2 regions of the Mesobacillus sp. ABV4_180 genome follow, and region 2 is predicted to be linked to the other one. Evidence: a T-box and tRNA genes for the amino acid it is inferred to sense, from the RefSeq annotation. Region 2 holds a T-box; the other holds one or more tRNA genes.
The links. A T-box is a leader RNA that pairs with one kind of tRNA and senses whether it is charged. The one in region 2 lies ahead of ACXAEA_RS07115 (valine--tRNA ligase), so its partner is inferred to be a tRNA-Val.
Positions count from the first base shown of each region.

Region 1: it encodes a tRNA-Val, which carries the amino acid that the T-box ahead of ACXAEA_RS07115 (valine--tRNA ligase) is inferred to sense. The anticodon was not compared.

Region 1 covers NZ_JBSWTJ010000001.1:196,059-203,115, forward strand. Annotated here, with positions in the region: rRNA gene ACXAEA_RS01080 (16S ribosomal RNA) at 1-805, opposite strand, end outside; tRNA gene ACXAEA_RS01085 (tRNA-Ala) at 985-1,060, opposite strand; tRNA gene ACXAEA_RS01090 (tRNA-Pro) at 1,078-1,154, opposite strand; tRNA gene ACXAEA_RS01095 (tRNA-Arg) at 1,173-1,249, opposite strand; tRNA gene ACXAEA_RS01100 (tRNA-Leu) at 1,273-1,361, opposite strand; tRNA gene ACXAEA_RS01105 (tRNA-Gly) at 1,368-1,442, opposite strand; tRNA gene ACXAEA_RS01110 (tRNA-Leu) at 1,469-1,553, opposite strand; tRNA gene ACXAEA_RS01115 (tRNA-Lys) at 1,594-1,669, opposite strand; tRNA gene ACXAEA_RS01120 (tRNA-Thr) at 1,767-1,842, opposite strand; tRNA gene ACXAEA_RS01125 (tRNA-Val) at 1,879-1,954, opposite strand; rRNA gene rrf (5S ribosomal RNA) at 1,963-2,078, opposite strand; rRNA gene ACXAEA_RS01135 (23S ribosomal RNA) at 2,155-5,089, opposite strand; rRNA gene ACXAEA_RS01140 (16S ribosomal RNA) at 5,295-6,844, opposite strand.
Region 2 covers NZ_JBSWTJ010000001.1:1,432,551-1,439,607, reverse strand. Annotated here, with positions in the region: gene ACXAEA_RS07120 (bifunctional folylpolyglutamate synthase/dihydrofolate synthase) at 1-1,280, opposite strand, end outside; gene ACXAEA_RS07115 (valine--tRNA ligase) at 1,349-3,991, opposite strand; T-box leader at 4,047-4,286, opposite strand; gene ACXAEA_RS07110 (hypothetical protein) at 4,465-4,659, shown strand; gene ysxE (spore coat protein YsxE) at 4,677-5,714, opposite strand; gene spoVID (stage VI sporulation protein D) at 5,868-7,016, opposite strand.

The DNA of each region.
Region 1 (7,057 bases), 1.2 Mb from region 2:
CAGGGTATCTAATCCTGTTCGCTCCCCACGCTTTCGCGCCTCAGCGTCAGTTACAGACCAGAGAGCCGCCTTCGCCACTGGTGTTCCTCCACATCTCTACGCATTTCACCGCTACACGTGGAATTCCGCTCTCCTCTTCTGCACTCAAGTCCCCCAGTTTCCAATGACCCTCCACGGTTGAGCCGTGGGCTTTCACATCAGACTTAAAGGACCGCCTGCGCGCGCTTTACGCCCAATAATTCCGGACAACGCTTGCCACCTACGTATTACCGCGGCTGCTGGCACGTAGTTAGCCGTGGCTTTCTGGTCAGGTACCGTCAAGGTACCGGCAGTTACTCCGATACTTGTTCTTCCCTGACAACAGAGCTTTACGACCCGAAGGCCTTCATCGCTCACGCGGCGTTGCTCCGTCAGACTTTCGTCCATTGCGGAAGATTCCCTACTGCTGCCTCCCGTAGGAGTCTGGGCCGTGTCTCAGTCCCAGTGTGGCCGATCACCCTCTCAGGTCGGCTACGCATCGTCGCCTTGGTGAGCCGTTACCTCACCAACTAGCTAATGCGCCGCGGGCCCATCTGTAAGTGACAGCCGAAACCGTCTTTCAGCTTTCCCTCATGTAAGGGAAAGGATTATCCGGTATTAGCTCCGGTTTCCCGAAGTTATCCCAGTCTTACAGGCAGGTTGCCCACGTGTTACTCACCCGTCCGCCGCTGATCTTCAAAAGCAAGCTAATGAAGATCCGCTCGACTTGCATGTATTAGGCACGCCGCCAGCGTTCGTCCTGAGCCAGGATCAAACTCTCCAAGAAAGAGTTATGAGTTAGCTCATAAAATAAAACGTTGGCTCTTGTCTTCTATAATAGAAGCAAGAATATTATTGTTTGTTGACGCTTGTTTGTTTAGTTTTCAAAGAGCAATTCTTTGACCGTATCAACAGGTCAGCTTTAACATACTAACATGATGAATCAAAAAGGTCAAATGTTTTTTTTGGTGGAGCCTAGCGGGATCGAACCGCTGACCTCCTGCGTGCAAGGCAGGCGCTCTCCCAGCTGAGCTAAGGCCCCATATTAAAGTAAGTGAATGGTCGGGAAGACAGGATTCGAACCTGCGACCCCTTGGTCCCAAACCAAGTGCTCTACCAAGCTGAGCTACTCCCCGATATATTGAGAAAAATAATGGCGCGCCCGAAAGGAGTCGAACCCATAACCTTCTGATCCGTAGTCAGACGCTCTATCCAATTGAGCTACGGGCGCATATTTGTTTTTTTTAGCTAACTTGGTGCCGAGGACCGGAATCGAACCGGTACGGTAGTCACCTACCGCAGGATTTTAAGTCCTGTGCGTCTGCCAGTTCCGCCACCCCGGCTAAAAATGGAGCGGAAGACGGGATTCGAACCCGCGACCCCAACCTTGGCAAGGTTGTATTCTACCACTGAACTACTTCCGCATATTTTATTGATTTGTTTGAAAAAATGGTGCGGGTGAAGGGAGTCGAACCCCCACGCCTTGCGGCGCCAGATCCTAAGTCTGGTGCGTCTGCCAATTCCGCCACACCCGCATATTAATATTAAGTCATTTTCGCCAGCGCGAAAAAACTATGGTGAGCCATGAAGGACTCGAACCTTCGACCCTCTGATTAAAAGTCAGATGCTCTACCGACTGAGCTAATGGCTCGTACAAAGATTAGCTTCGATAAAAAGTTTCTCTGCTCAAAATCCCTCCGGGATTTCTCGCATGCTTCCGCTGATGCTGATCAGAGAAGCAAGAAGCATGGTGCCGGCGAGAGGACTTGAACCCCCAACCTACTGATTACAAGTCAGTTGCTCTACCAATTGAGCTACACCGGCATATAATGTAGAATATTTCACTATCTGAAATTATTATGGTGGAGGATGACGGGATCGAACCGCCGACCCTCTGCTTGTAAGGCAGATGCTCTCCCAGCTGAGCTAATCCTCCATATATATGCCCGGCGGCGTCCTACTCTCACAGGGGGAAACCCCCAACTACCATCGGCGCTGAGAAGCTTAACTTCCGTGTTCGGTATGGGAACGGGTGTGACCTTCTCGCCATCGCCACCAGACTATTTGGTTTGAGGTTTTATTCCCTCAAAACTAGATAATGTTGTAAGAAGAATTCAAGAAGAACGAATGATCTATTTGGTTAAGTCCTCGAACGATTAGTATCAGTCAGCTCCACACGTCACCGCGCTTCCACCTCTGACCTATCAACCTGATCATCTTTCAGGGTTCTTACTAGCTTGCGCTATGGGAAATCTCATCTTGAGGGGGGCTTCATGCTTAGATGCTTTCAGCACTTATCCCGTCCGCACATAGCTACCCAGCGATGCCTTTGGCAAGACAACTGGTACACCAGCGGTGCGTCCATCCCGGTCCTCTCGTACTAAGGACAGCTCCTCTCAAATTTCCTGCGCCCACGACGGATAGGGACCGAACTGTCTCACGACGTTCTGAACCCAGCTCGCGTACCGCTTTAATGGGCGAACAGCCCAACCCTTGGGACCGACTACAGCCCCAGGATGCGATGAGCCGACATCGAGGTGCCAAACCTCCCCGTCGATGTGGACTCTTGGGGGAGATAAGCCTGTTATCCCCGGGGTAGCTTTTATCCGTTGAGCGATGGCCCTTCCATGCGGAACCACCGGATCACTAAGCCCGACTTTCGTCCCTGCTCGACTTGTAGGTCTCGCAGTCAAGCTCCCTTGTGCCTTTACACTCTGCGAATGATTTCCAACCATTCTGAGGGAACCTTTGGGCGCCTCCGTTACTCTTTAGGAGGCGACCGCCCCAGTCAAACTGCCCACCTGACACTGTCTCCCGCCCCGATCAGGGGCGCGGGTTAGAATTTCAATACAGCCAGGGTAGTATCCCACCGACGCCTCCACCGAAGCTGGCGCTCCGGTTTCTCAGGCTCCTACCTATCCTGTACAAGCTGTACCAAAATTCAATATCAGGCTACAGTAAAGCTCCACGGGGTCTTTCCGTCCTGTCGCGGGTAACCTGCATCTTCACAGGTACTATAATTTCACCGAGTCTCTCGTTGAGACAGTGCCCAGATCGTTACGCCTTTCGTGCGGGTCGGAACTTACCCGACAAGGAATTTCGCTACCTTAGGACCGTTATAGTTACGGCCGCCGTTTACTGGGGCTTCGATTCAGAGCTTCGCGTGAGCTAACCCCTCCTCTTAACCTTCCAGCACCGGGCAGGCGTCAGCCCCTATACTTCGCCTTGCGGCTTCGCAGAGACCTGTGTTTTTGCTAAACAGTCGCCTGGGCCTATTCACTGCGGCTCATCCGGGCTATTCACCCAAATGAGCACCCCTTCTCCCGAAGTTACGGGGTCATTTTGCCGAGTTCCTTAACGAGAGTTCTCTCGCTCACCTTAGGATTCTCTCCTCGCCTACCTGTGTCGGTTTGCGGTACGGGCACCATTTATCTCGCTAGAGGCTTTTCTTGGCAGTGTGGAATCAGGAACTTCGGTACTAAATTTCCCTCGCTGTCACAGCTCAGCCTTCACGCAAGCGGGATTTACCTCACTTGCAGCCTAACTGCTTAGACGCGCATATCCAACAGCGCGCTTACCCTATCCTCCTGCGTCCCCCCGTCGCTCAAACGATAAAGAGGTGGTACAGGAATATCAACCTGTTGTCCATCGCCTACGCCTTTCGGCCTCGGCTTAGGTCCCGACTAACCCTGAGAGGACGAGCCTTCCTCAGGAAACCTTAGGCATTCGGTGGATGGGATTCTCACCCATCTTTCGCTACTCATACCGGCATTCTCACTTCTAAGCGCTCCACCAGTCCTTACGGTCTAGCTTCAACGCCCTTAGAACGCTCTCCTACCACTGACATCTAAGATGTCAATCCACAGCTTCGGTGATACGTTTAGCCCCGATACATTTTCGGCGCAGAGTCACTCGACCAGTGAGCTATTACGCACTCTTTAAATGGTGGCTGCTTCTAAGCCAACATCCTGGTTGTCTAAGCAACTCCACATCCTTTTCCACTTAACGTATACTTTGGGACCTTAGCTGGTGGTCTGGGCTGTTTCCCTTTTGACTACGGATCTTATCACTCGCAGTCTGACTCCCACGGATAAGTCTTTGGCATTCGGAGTTTGTCTGAATTCGGTAACCCGATGAGGGCCCCTAGTCCAAACAGTGCTCTACCTCCAAGACTCTTACAACGTGAGGCTAGCCCTAAAGCTATTTCGGAGAGAACCAGCTATCTCCAAGTTCGATTGGAATTTCTCCGCTACCCACACCTCATCCCCGCACTTTTCAACGTGCGTGGGTTCGGGCCTCCAGTTGGTGTTACCCAACCTTCACCCTGGACATGGGTAGATCACCTGGTTTCGGGTCTACGACCACATACTCATTCGCCCTATTCAGACTCGCTTTCGCTGCGGCTCCGTCTCTTCAACTTAACCTTGCATGTAATCGTAACTCGCCGGTTCATTCTACAAAAGGCACGCCATCACCCATGAACGGGCTCTGACTACTTGTAGGCACACGGTTTCAGGATCTCTTTCACTCCCCTTCCGGGGTGCTTTTCACCTTTCCCTCACGGTACTGGTTCACTATCGGTCACTAGGGAGTATTTAGCCTTGGGAGATGGTCCTCCCAGCTTCCGACGGGATTTCTCGTGTCCCGCCGTACTCAGGATCCACTCAGGAGGGAACGAAGTTTCAACTACAGGGTTTTTACCTTCTCTGACGGGCCTTTCCAGACCACTTCATCTACCCCGTTCCTTTGTAACTCCATGTAGAGTGTCCTACAACCCCAAGAGGCAAGCCTCTTGGTTTGGGCTATGTCCCGTTTCGCTCGCCGCTACTCAGGGAATCGCGTTTGCTTTCTCTTCCTCCGGGTACTTAGATGTTTCAGTTCCCCGGGTCTGCCTTCAATACCCTATGTATTCAGGTAAAGATACTGTTCCATTACGAACAGTGGGTTTCCCCATTCGGAAATCTCCGGATCAAAGCTTACTTACAGCTCCCCGAAGCATATCGGTGTTAGTCCCGTCCTTCATCGGCTCCTAGTGCCAAGGCATCCACCGTGCGCCCTTTCTAACTTAACCTAAAAGGTCATTTCTCTAATTGAATAGAGAGAAAACTAAAATGGCGATCACTCGGTTTTTCTTGGTTCTTCTTACTTACGATTATCTAGTTTTCAAGGAACAAAAAAGTCTTGAGGCACTTGCTCCCTCAAAACTAAACAAACAAGCTGGTCAACAGTACGAACCGTAGGTTCGCATTCCGATTGCCCTTAGGCAATATCCTTAGAAAGGAGGTGATCCAGCCGCACCTTCCGATACGGCTACCTTGTTACGACTTCACCCCAATCATCTGTCCCACCTTAGGCGGCTGGCTCCAAAAGGTTACCCCACCGACTTCGGGTGTTACAAACTCTCGTGGTGTGACGGGCGGTGTGTACAAGGCCCGGGAACGTATTCACCGCGGCATGCTGATCCGCGATTACTAGCGATTCCGGCTTCATGCAGGCGAGTTGCAGCCTGCAATCCGAACTGAGAATGGTTTTATGGGATTGGCTCGACCTCGCGGCTTCGCGACCCTTTGTTCCATCCATTGTAGCACGTGTGTAGCCCAGGTCATAAGGGGCATGATGATTTGACGTCATCCCCACCTTCCTCCGGTTTGTCACCGGCAGTCACCTTAGAGTGCCCAACTGAATGCTGGCAACTAAGATCAAGGGTTGCGCTCGTTGCGGGACTTAACCCAACATCTCACGACACGAGCTGACGACAACCATGCACCACCTGTCACTCTGTCCCCCGAAGGGGAACGCCCTATCTCTAGGGTTGTCAGAGGATGTCAAGACCTGGTAAGGTTCTTCGCGTTGCTTCGAATTAAACCACATGCTCCACCGCTTGTGCGGGCCCCCGTCAATTCCTTTGAGTTTCAGCCTTGCGGCCGTACTCCCCAGGCGGAGTGCTTAATGCGTTTGCTGCAGCACTAAAGGGCGGAAACCCTCTAACACTTAGCACTCATCGTTTACGGCGTGGACTACCAGGGTATCTAATCCTGTTCGCTCCCCACGCTTTCGCGCCTCAGCGTCAGTTACAGACCAGAGAGCCGCCTTCGCCACTGGTGTTCCTCCACATCTCTACGCATTTCACCGCTACACGTGGAATTCCGCTCTCCTCTTCTGCACTCAAGTCCCCCAGTTTCCAATGACCCTCCACGGTTGAGCCGTGGGCTTTCACATCAGACTTAAAGGACCGCCTGCGCGCGCTTTACGCCCAATAATTCCGGACAACGCTTGCCACCTACGTATTACCGCGGCTGCTGGCACGTAGTTAGCCGTGGCTTTCTGGTCAGGTACCGTCAAGGTACCGGCAGTTACTCCGATACTTGTTCTTCCCTGACAACAGAGCTTTACGACCCGAAGGCCTTCATCGCTCACGCGGCGTTGCTCCGTCAGACTTTCGTCCATTGCGGAAGATTCCCTACTGCTGCCTCCCGTAGGAGTCTGGGCCGTGTCTCAGTCCCAGTGTGGCCGATCACCCTCTCAGGTCGGCTACGCATCGTCGCCTTGGTGAGCCGTTACCTCACCAACTAGCTAATGCGCCGCGGGCCCATCTGTAAGTGACAGCCGAAACCGTCTTTCAGCTTTCCCTCATGTAAGGGAAAGGATTATCCGGTATTAGCTCCGGTTTCCCGAAGTTATCCCAGTCTTACAGGCAGGTTGCCCACGTGTTACTCACCCGTCCGCCGCTGATCTTCAAAAGCAAGCTAATGAAGATCCGCTCGACTTGCATGTATTAGGCACGCCGCCAGCGTTCGTCCTGAGCCAGGATCAAACTCTCCAAGAAAGAGTTATGAGTTAGCTCATAAAATAAAACGTTGGCTCTTGTCTTCTATAATAGAAGCAAGAATATTATTGTTTGTTGACGCTTGTTTGTTTAGTTTTCAAAGAGCAATTTGTTTTGCTGCTCCGTTAGAAGCAACTCTTATATATTATCAGGTTCAAAACCCGATGTCAATAAGTTTTTTTATTTCTTTGTTGCTGACTAAGTAGCTCGTAG
Region 2 (7,057 bases):
GGTTTTGCCTCTGAAAGAAAGTAAAGGGAACCTGTTACGATTAGTATTTCATCGCTTGTTAATCCATTTACTTTCCGATGAAGGAAGTCCTTGTAATCGACTGCAATGTTAAGGTTGCTGTTGTTTCCAACTTCCATTAGTTCTTCCGCAGATGCTGCCCGCGGAAAGTCGAATGTTGTGAAGGTCAGTTGATGTGCAACCTCTTCAAGGGTCGCGATCATCTTGTCCAATTTCTTGTCTTTAAGAGCTGCAAAAAGAATACTAATCTTTTTATCGGCAAATCGAGATTTTATTTCACTTGCCAGGGCATTTATTCCTTCTTCATTATGAGCGCCATCGATCAAAACAAAAGGGTCCTCACTCAGGAGCTCAAGCCTGCCCGGCCAGTACGCTTTAGTGAGTCCTTCCCGTATATGTGATTCATCAATTATGAAGGAATAGTAATTCGAAAGGACTTGAGCAGCCATGACAGCACATGCCGCATTATCAACCTGATGGGACCCAATCATTGATGTCTCCAGTTTCTCAAATTGACCAAACATGCTTGAAAAGTCAAATTGCTCCCCTTGCTTCAATGAAAGCCGGTAACCAGTTGTAAAATCTTTTTCCAGCTCGTATATCGGGGACTTCCCTTCAAAAGCTTTCTTTTTGATCACTTCAAGGGCAGCAGGCTGATTTACTCCAGTAATGACACTTACCCCATTCTTGATAATGCCTGCCTTTTCAAAAGCTATTTCTTCATAGCTCTCACCCAGAATCGCAGTGTGATCCAGACCAATGCTCGTGATGATCGAAAGCAGCGGATGGATGATATTCGTGGAATCGAATCGGCCGCCGAGCCCCACCTCATAAATGACGACATCAACAGGAGACATTTTCGCGAAGTAATAAATCGACATGGCTGTGATCACTTCAAATTCAGTCGGCCCACCGAGTTCCGTTTGATCCAATTCGTCTGCAAGCGGCTTGATTGCATTGGTCAAATGTATTAATTCCTGGTCGCTGATCGGCTGGCCATTGATGCTGATCCGTTCATTGAATTGCTCGAAGTACGGCGAGGTAAAGGTTCCAACCCTGTATCCGGCAGATTCAAGGATATTCCGAAGAAATGTGACTGTTGAGCCTTTTCCGTTCGTCCCGCCAACATGGATCGTTTTGATTCTACGTTCCGGATGATCCAGTTTTTCCAGCATCCATTCCATCCTTGCCAGGCCTGGCTTGATTCCAAGCCTTAGTCTTGCATGGATCCATTCAAGTGCCTGTTCATATGTCTCATACAATTCCAACACCCCAATTCATGCTGAAGACGAACCAATAATGGTTCGCCTTCAGATTTGTTATTCATTATTTAGCTTCTTAACTCATTGATGCGAGCTTCGACTGCTTCACGTTTTTCCAAGTAGTCTTTTTCCTTCGCGCGTTCTTCTTCAATGACTTTTTCAGGAGCCTTTTTCACAAAGCCTTCGTTTGCAAGTTTCTTCTGGACGCGCTCTACCTCTTTGTCCAGCTTCTCTTTTTCCTTTTGAAGGCGGGCGATTTCCTCATCGATATTGATCAGGCCTTCAAGCGGCATGATGATTTCTAGGCCGGTAGCGACAGCTGTCATCGCTTTTTCTGGCGCGTTCACTTCAATGCCGATCTCAAGGTTCTCTGGATTACAGAAACGGACGATATATCCGCGGTTGCTTTCAAGAGTGCGGAGAGTATTTTCATCCTTCGCCTTCAGGAACATATCAACCTTCTTGCTAAGAGGTGTATTCACCTCAGAGCGGATGTTCCTTACTGAGCGGATCACTTCAACGAGCAGTTTCATATCGTCCGCTGCTGCTTTATCAGTCAAAGCTGGGTCAACCTTCGGCCAGCTTGCAACTGTAATCGACTCACCCTGATGAGGCAGGTTCTGCCAGATTTCTTCTGTAATGAATGGCATGAATGGGTGAAGCAATCGCATCGTGTTATCAAGAACATATGCAAGGACTGATCTTGTTGTCTTCTTGGCAGCTTCGTCATCACCATAAAGCGGAAGCTTCGCCATTTCGATATACCAGTCGCAAAGGTCATCCCAGATGAAGTTATAAAGCGCTCTGCCAACTTCACCGAACTCATAGCGGTCTGACAGTCTTGTCACAGTCTCGATCGTTTCATTCAGCCTTGTTAAAATCCACTTGTCGGCAACTGACTTATCGCCGCTCAAATCGATTTCTTCATATTTCAGGCCGTTCATGTTCATAAGGGCAAAACGGGAAGCATTCCAAATTTTATTGGCAAAGTTCCATGTTGCTTCTACTTTCTCAGTGCTGTAGCGAAGATCCTGCCCCGGTGCGCTTCCTGTCGTCAGGAAGTAGCGAAGCGAGTCAGCACCGTACTGGTCGATGACATCCATCGGATCAACACCGTTGCCGAGTGACTTACTCATTTTCCGGCCGTCTTCTGCACGAACGAGACCGTGGATCAATACATCGTTGAATGGGCGCTTTCCAGTGAACTCAAGCCCCTGGAAAATCATCCGGGAAACCCAGAAGAAAATAATATCATACCCTGTTACAAGGGCATCGGTTGGATAGTATCTCTTATAATCTGCTGCATCTTCATTCGGCCAGCCCATTGTCGAGAATGGCCATAGTGCCGAGCTGAACCATGTATCAAGAACGTCATTGTCCTGCTCCCAGTTCTCGAGATCCGCTGGCGGTTCGTGGTCAACGTATACTTCTCCTGTTTCCTTATGGTACCAGGCCGGAATTCGGTGGCCCCACCAAAGCTGGCGTGAAATACACCAGTCGCGGATATTTTCCATCCAGCGCATATAAGTGTTTTCGAAGCGCTCAGGTACGAAGTTTACTTTTTCTTCCTTGCTCTGCAATGCGATTGCTTCATCAGCAAGCGGCTGCATTTTAACGAACCATTGAGTTGATAAGTACGGTTCTACTACAGCTCCGCTGCGCTCAGAGTGCCCTACTGAGTGCATGTGCTCTTCAATTTTGAATAGTACATCTTGCTCTTGAAGGTCCTTGACGATTTGCTTGCGGCATTCGAAACGGTCCATACCCTGGTACTTGCCAGCTCTGGCATTCATAGAACCATCTTCGTTCATGACAAGTACTCTTTCAAGATTGTGGCGGTTGCCAATTTCAAAGTCGTTAGGGTCATGGGCTGGCGTGATTTTTACTGCGCCAGAACCAAATTCCATATCAACATAATCGTCACCAACAATCGGGATTTCACGGCCCACGATTGGAAGGATGACCGTTTTGCCAATTAAATGCTTATAACGGTCATCTTCTGGGTGAACTGCAACCGCAGTATCGCCAAGCATCGTTTCCGGTCTTGTCGTTGCAACTTCGATGTGGCCGCTTCCGTCTGCCAGAGGATATTTCATATGGTAGAATGCGCCCTGGACATCTTTATGGATAACCTCGATATCGGAAAGGGCCGTTTTTGCTGCAGGGTCCCAGTTGATGATGTATTCTCCGCGGTAGATCAATCCTTTGCGGTATAAGGAAACGAATACTTCCTTAACAGCCTTTGAGAGACCTTCATCCAATGTGAAGCGCTCACGGCTGTAGTCAAGTCCAAGACCGAGTTTTGCCCATTGCTTGCGGATATGCTGTGCGTATTCTTCTTTCCATTTCCATGATTCCTCAAGGAATTTTTCACGGCCAAGTTCATAGCGGTTAATGCCCTGGCTGCGAAGTTTCTCGTCAACCTTCGCCTGTGTGGCGATTCCCGCATGGTCCATGCCCGGAAGCCAAAGAACATCGTAGCCCTGCATCCGCTTCATACGAGTAAGGATATCCTGGAGCGCTGTGTCCCACGCATGGCCAAGATGAAGCTTTCCTGTTACGTTTGGCGGCGGAATCACGATTGTGTAAGGTTTCTTCGTTTCATCGTCCTTTGCTTCGAAAAACTTCCCGTTGATCCACCATTCATAGCGTCCCTGCTCAATCGAAGACGGATCGTATTTAGTCGGCATTGACAAATTCTCTTCCATCATTTCTTCCTCCATTCAAGTACTTTCCTTTAGAAAAATAAAAAAACTCCATTCGCCATAAAAGGACGAATGGAGTATGTTCGCGGTACCACCTTTTTTCCCAGCAAGAATCAAACATTATGCTGGCTCAAATCTGGATAACGGCTCTTCACCGGTGCCTGTTACTGGGAGAAACAATCCGTTCCCAGGCGCTGCTCAAGGGCGACCTTCCATGGTTCAGCTTAGAAGTCCTCTCAGCTACTGGACTTCCTCTCTAAAAACTGGGTGCGCATGTACTCTTCCCTGTCAAAGCTTTGACTTTATTGTATTTTTGTATATTAGATATACTACCCAAAAAAGGGGAATGACGTCAATCATCATTTCCTATTTTTTATTATTTTATACTTTTTCGCCATGCTGTGCCAATAAATAGCACATTTTGGGCCGATTACTCATAGTATGAAAAAAGGGATATCTGATTGTTTGGAGGGATGGCAATGAAGAGACGAAGGTATAATCCATATGTACTCCCGAGGTGGGCGAGGACGGCACGGGCAATCTGTGTTCAGCTGATCATTCCTTTTTGCGTGTTCCAGGGCCTCCGCACCCTTTTCTTTCCGACGACATTTGATGTCTTCCTATTATCGATTTTCATCCTGATTGCACTGGCAATAAAATTTGAAATTATTTAAGGAGCCACGAGCGTCGTTTAGCTCTGGGCTCCTTCTTGTTTTGCCTGCTCTTTCTGTTTTACAATTTCATCAATTTTCATTACCACATAACCTGTATTGCTCAAAAGCCAATACTGCCGTTGCAGCTTTTGGACAAACTTTCGCTCATCCACTTCTTTCTTTCGCTGGTGATAGGTTTCTGCAACCCTTAATATACCGGATGGGAAAGCCAGATAGCTCATGAATAATTGCATTTCGTCATCCCTGAACGGAAAATACTTGAGGTACACATTGATCCAATCTATGATTTCATCTCCGTATTTTGGCTGTGTTTTCAATGATCTCGCCAAGAATGGCAGCAAATCCTGAATCGGTGAACCTTGACGGGCCTTCTCAAAATTGATGAAATAACCATAGCCTCTTTCATCGTAGAGGAAGTGCTCAGTAGATACTTTTCCATGCAGCGTAACTGTCCTCGTCTTCTTTTGTTCCTTCGTTTTTTCATTCCAGCTCTCAAGTTTTTGCTTTGCAAAAAGCATCGCCTGGCGAATCTGAGTGTAGTATAGGCAAAACAGCAGCTCAAAAGGAGACATATATACCCTGTTTTCACAGCTCTCAAGAAATCCGGTTACGAACTCCTCTTCCTTTTCCCATTCTTTTAAAGTCTGGTTATAATGCTCTTCCTTCACTTCTGCACTGGTTTCCACTTCCTTTGCCGACAATGTATGCATTCTTGCCAGTTCCCTGAACAGCTGTTGGTGTTTTTCCGACCGGTCTTCCTTTATTTCATTCGGCATCCACGGCATCAGGTAATAAAGAGATTTATTGTTCAGGACGGCGTATCGTCCATCATTTGATGGGTATACAGGCACGATCCGGTTATAGCCCCTCTGATATAAAGTCTGGATATGCCTGATAAAATCGGTACCCTCATACGGATGGATTTTCTTCAGTGCGAATGTTCCCGTTTTTGTATAAATCTTTTTTACTTTACCAAAATCCTCAGCAAAATAAGGCTCAATCGGATATTGCTTCAAAACGGCGGCTTCGTCTTTCAAAAAATTGCGATCATCCATAGGATCACTCGCCTACTTTCTGGACTTCATACACGAAATAGTGCTGGGCAGGTGTCAGACACCTGCCCATTCAAACAGTTGAAGCAAGCCAGCAACCAAGCCAGCCCTGACAACCAGCTTTTACTGGACAAGGCGTTGCTCCATTTAATTTATTTAATGATGAACAGCCACTCCAGGAACATATAGAACCTGGCCTTCATGGACTTCATGGTCAATGCTCAGATGGTTCACTTTCAGCAGCTGCTGAACCGGCACGGCATAACGCTCAGAAATGGATTGAAGCGAATCGCCCTGCTGGACAATGCAAACTCTAATCTTGGCAACTTCCGATTCCTCTTCTTTTCTGGCTAAAAATTCCGCAATGGAAATTCCCTTTTTCATATTTGGCTTTTTCTTTTTCATAGCTGGTGAAGAAGAGGAGCTCTCGACTTCGGCTTCTTCCACTTGAGGAGGCTGGTTTTCTGCCTGCGGTAACTCCACTGTCTCAAGCTCAACCTCTTCTGCTTCCGCTTCAACCTCCTCGACAGGACCCTGTTCGTTCCTAAAATCACTGTTGGAGTATTCCGTAGCTGCCTGCAGCTCTCTTGCTGCCTGGACAGCAGATGTTATAGTTTCTTCCGCCGCGCCTGTTTTCCTTGCTTCTGCCCTGAACGGCGCATATAATTCTTCTTCGAATGATTCTTGTTCTTCATGATTCAATGTTTCATTTTGCTGGACAAATGAGTAGGCCGGAGCTTCCGGGAAGTCTGCCTCCTCAGCATGTTCTTCGCTATTGTTCTCTGCCCCCGCTTCTTCTGCTGCATCTTCACGGTAGCTAATTTCCAGCTCTTCGGCTGCCTCTTGGTTATCTGCTCCCTGCTCGGCCTCATGCTGCTGCTCGCCATATAAACCAGTAATCGCCAGATCGGCATTAAGCTTCAGACGGTCTTTCTCGGGGAAGACATAATCAAATCCTTCAACCTGGATATCAATATCATAAATGCTTTCGATCCGGTTTTTCGGAATCGTGATATCCACCGGAAAACGGTGAAGGAATTCATATACCCCTGCTTCTCGCTCCATGACAGAATGCACGTACTTTAGAGCCGGAATTTGATCCTCCGCATTGTCCTGCTGTTCATAGCATGTATATTCCCCAGTTAACTCCAGCGATCCGCGAATGGATACATATTGCTCATTTTCCTGGATAGTAATATTCGGATCGAGTGAAATCGAGACTAGCTCCGCGACTTCCTGTCCTCTTTGAAACCACACAGACTCCTCTAATGAAAATCGCAGGCACGATTGATTTCCCTGAGACAAAGCGACTCCTCCTTTCATTCCTTAAACGTAAAATCACTATG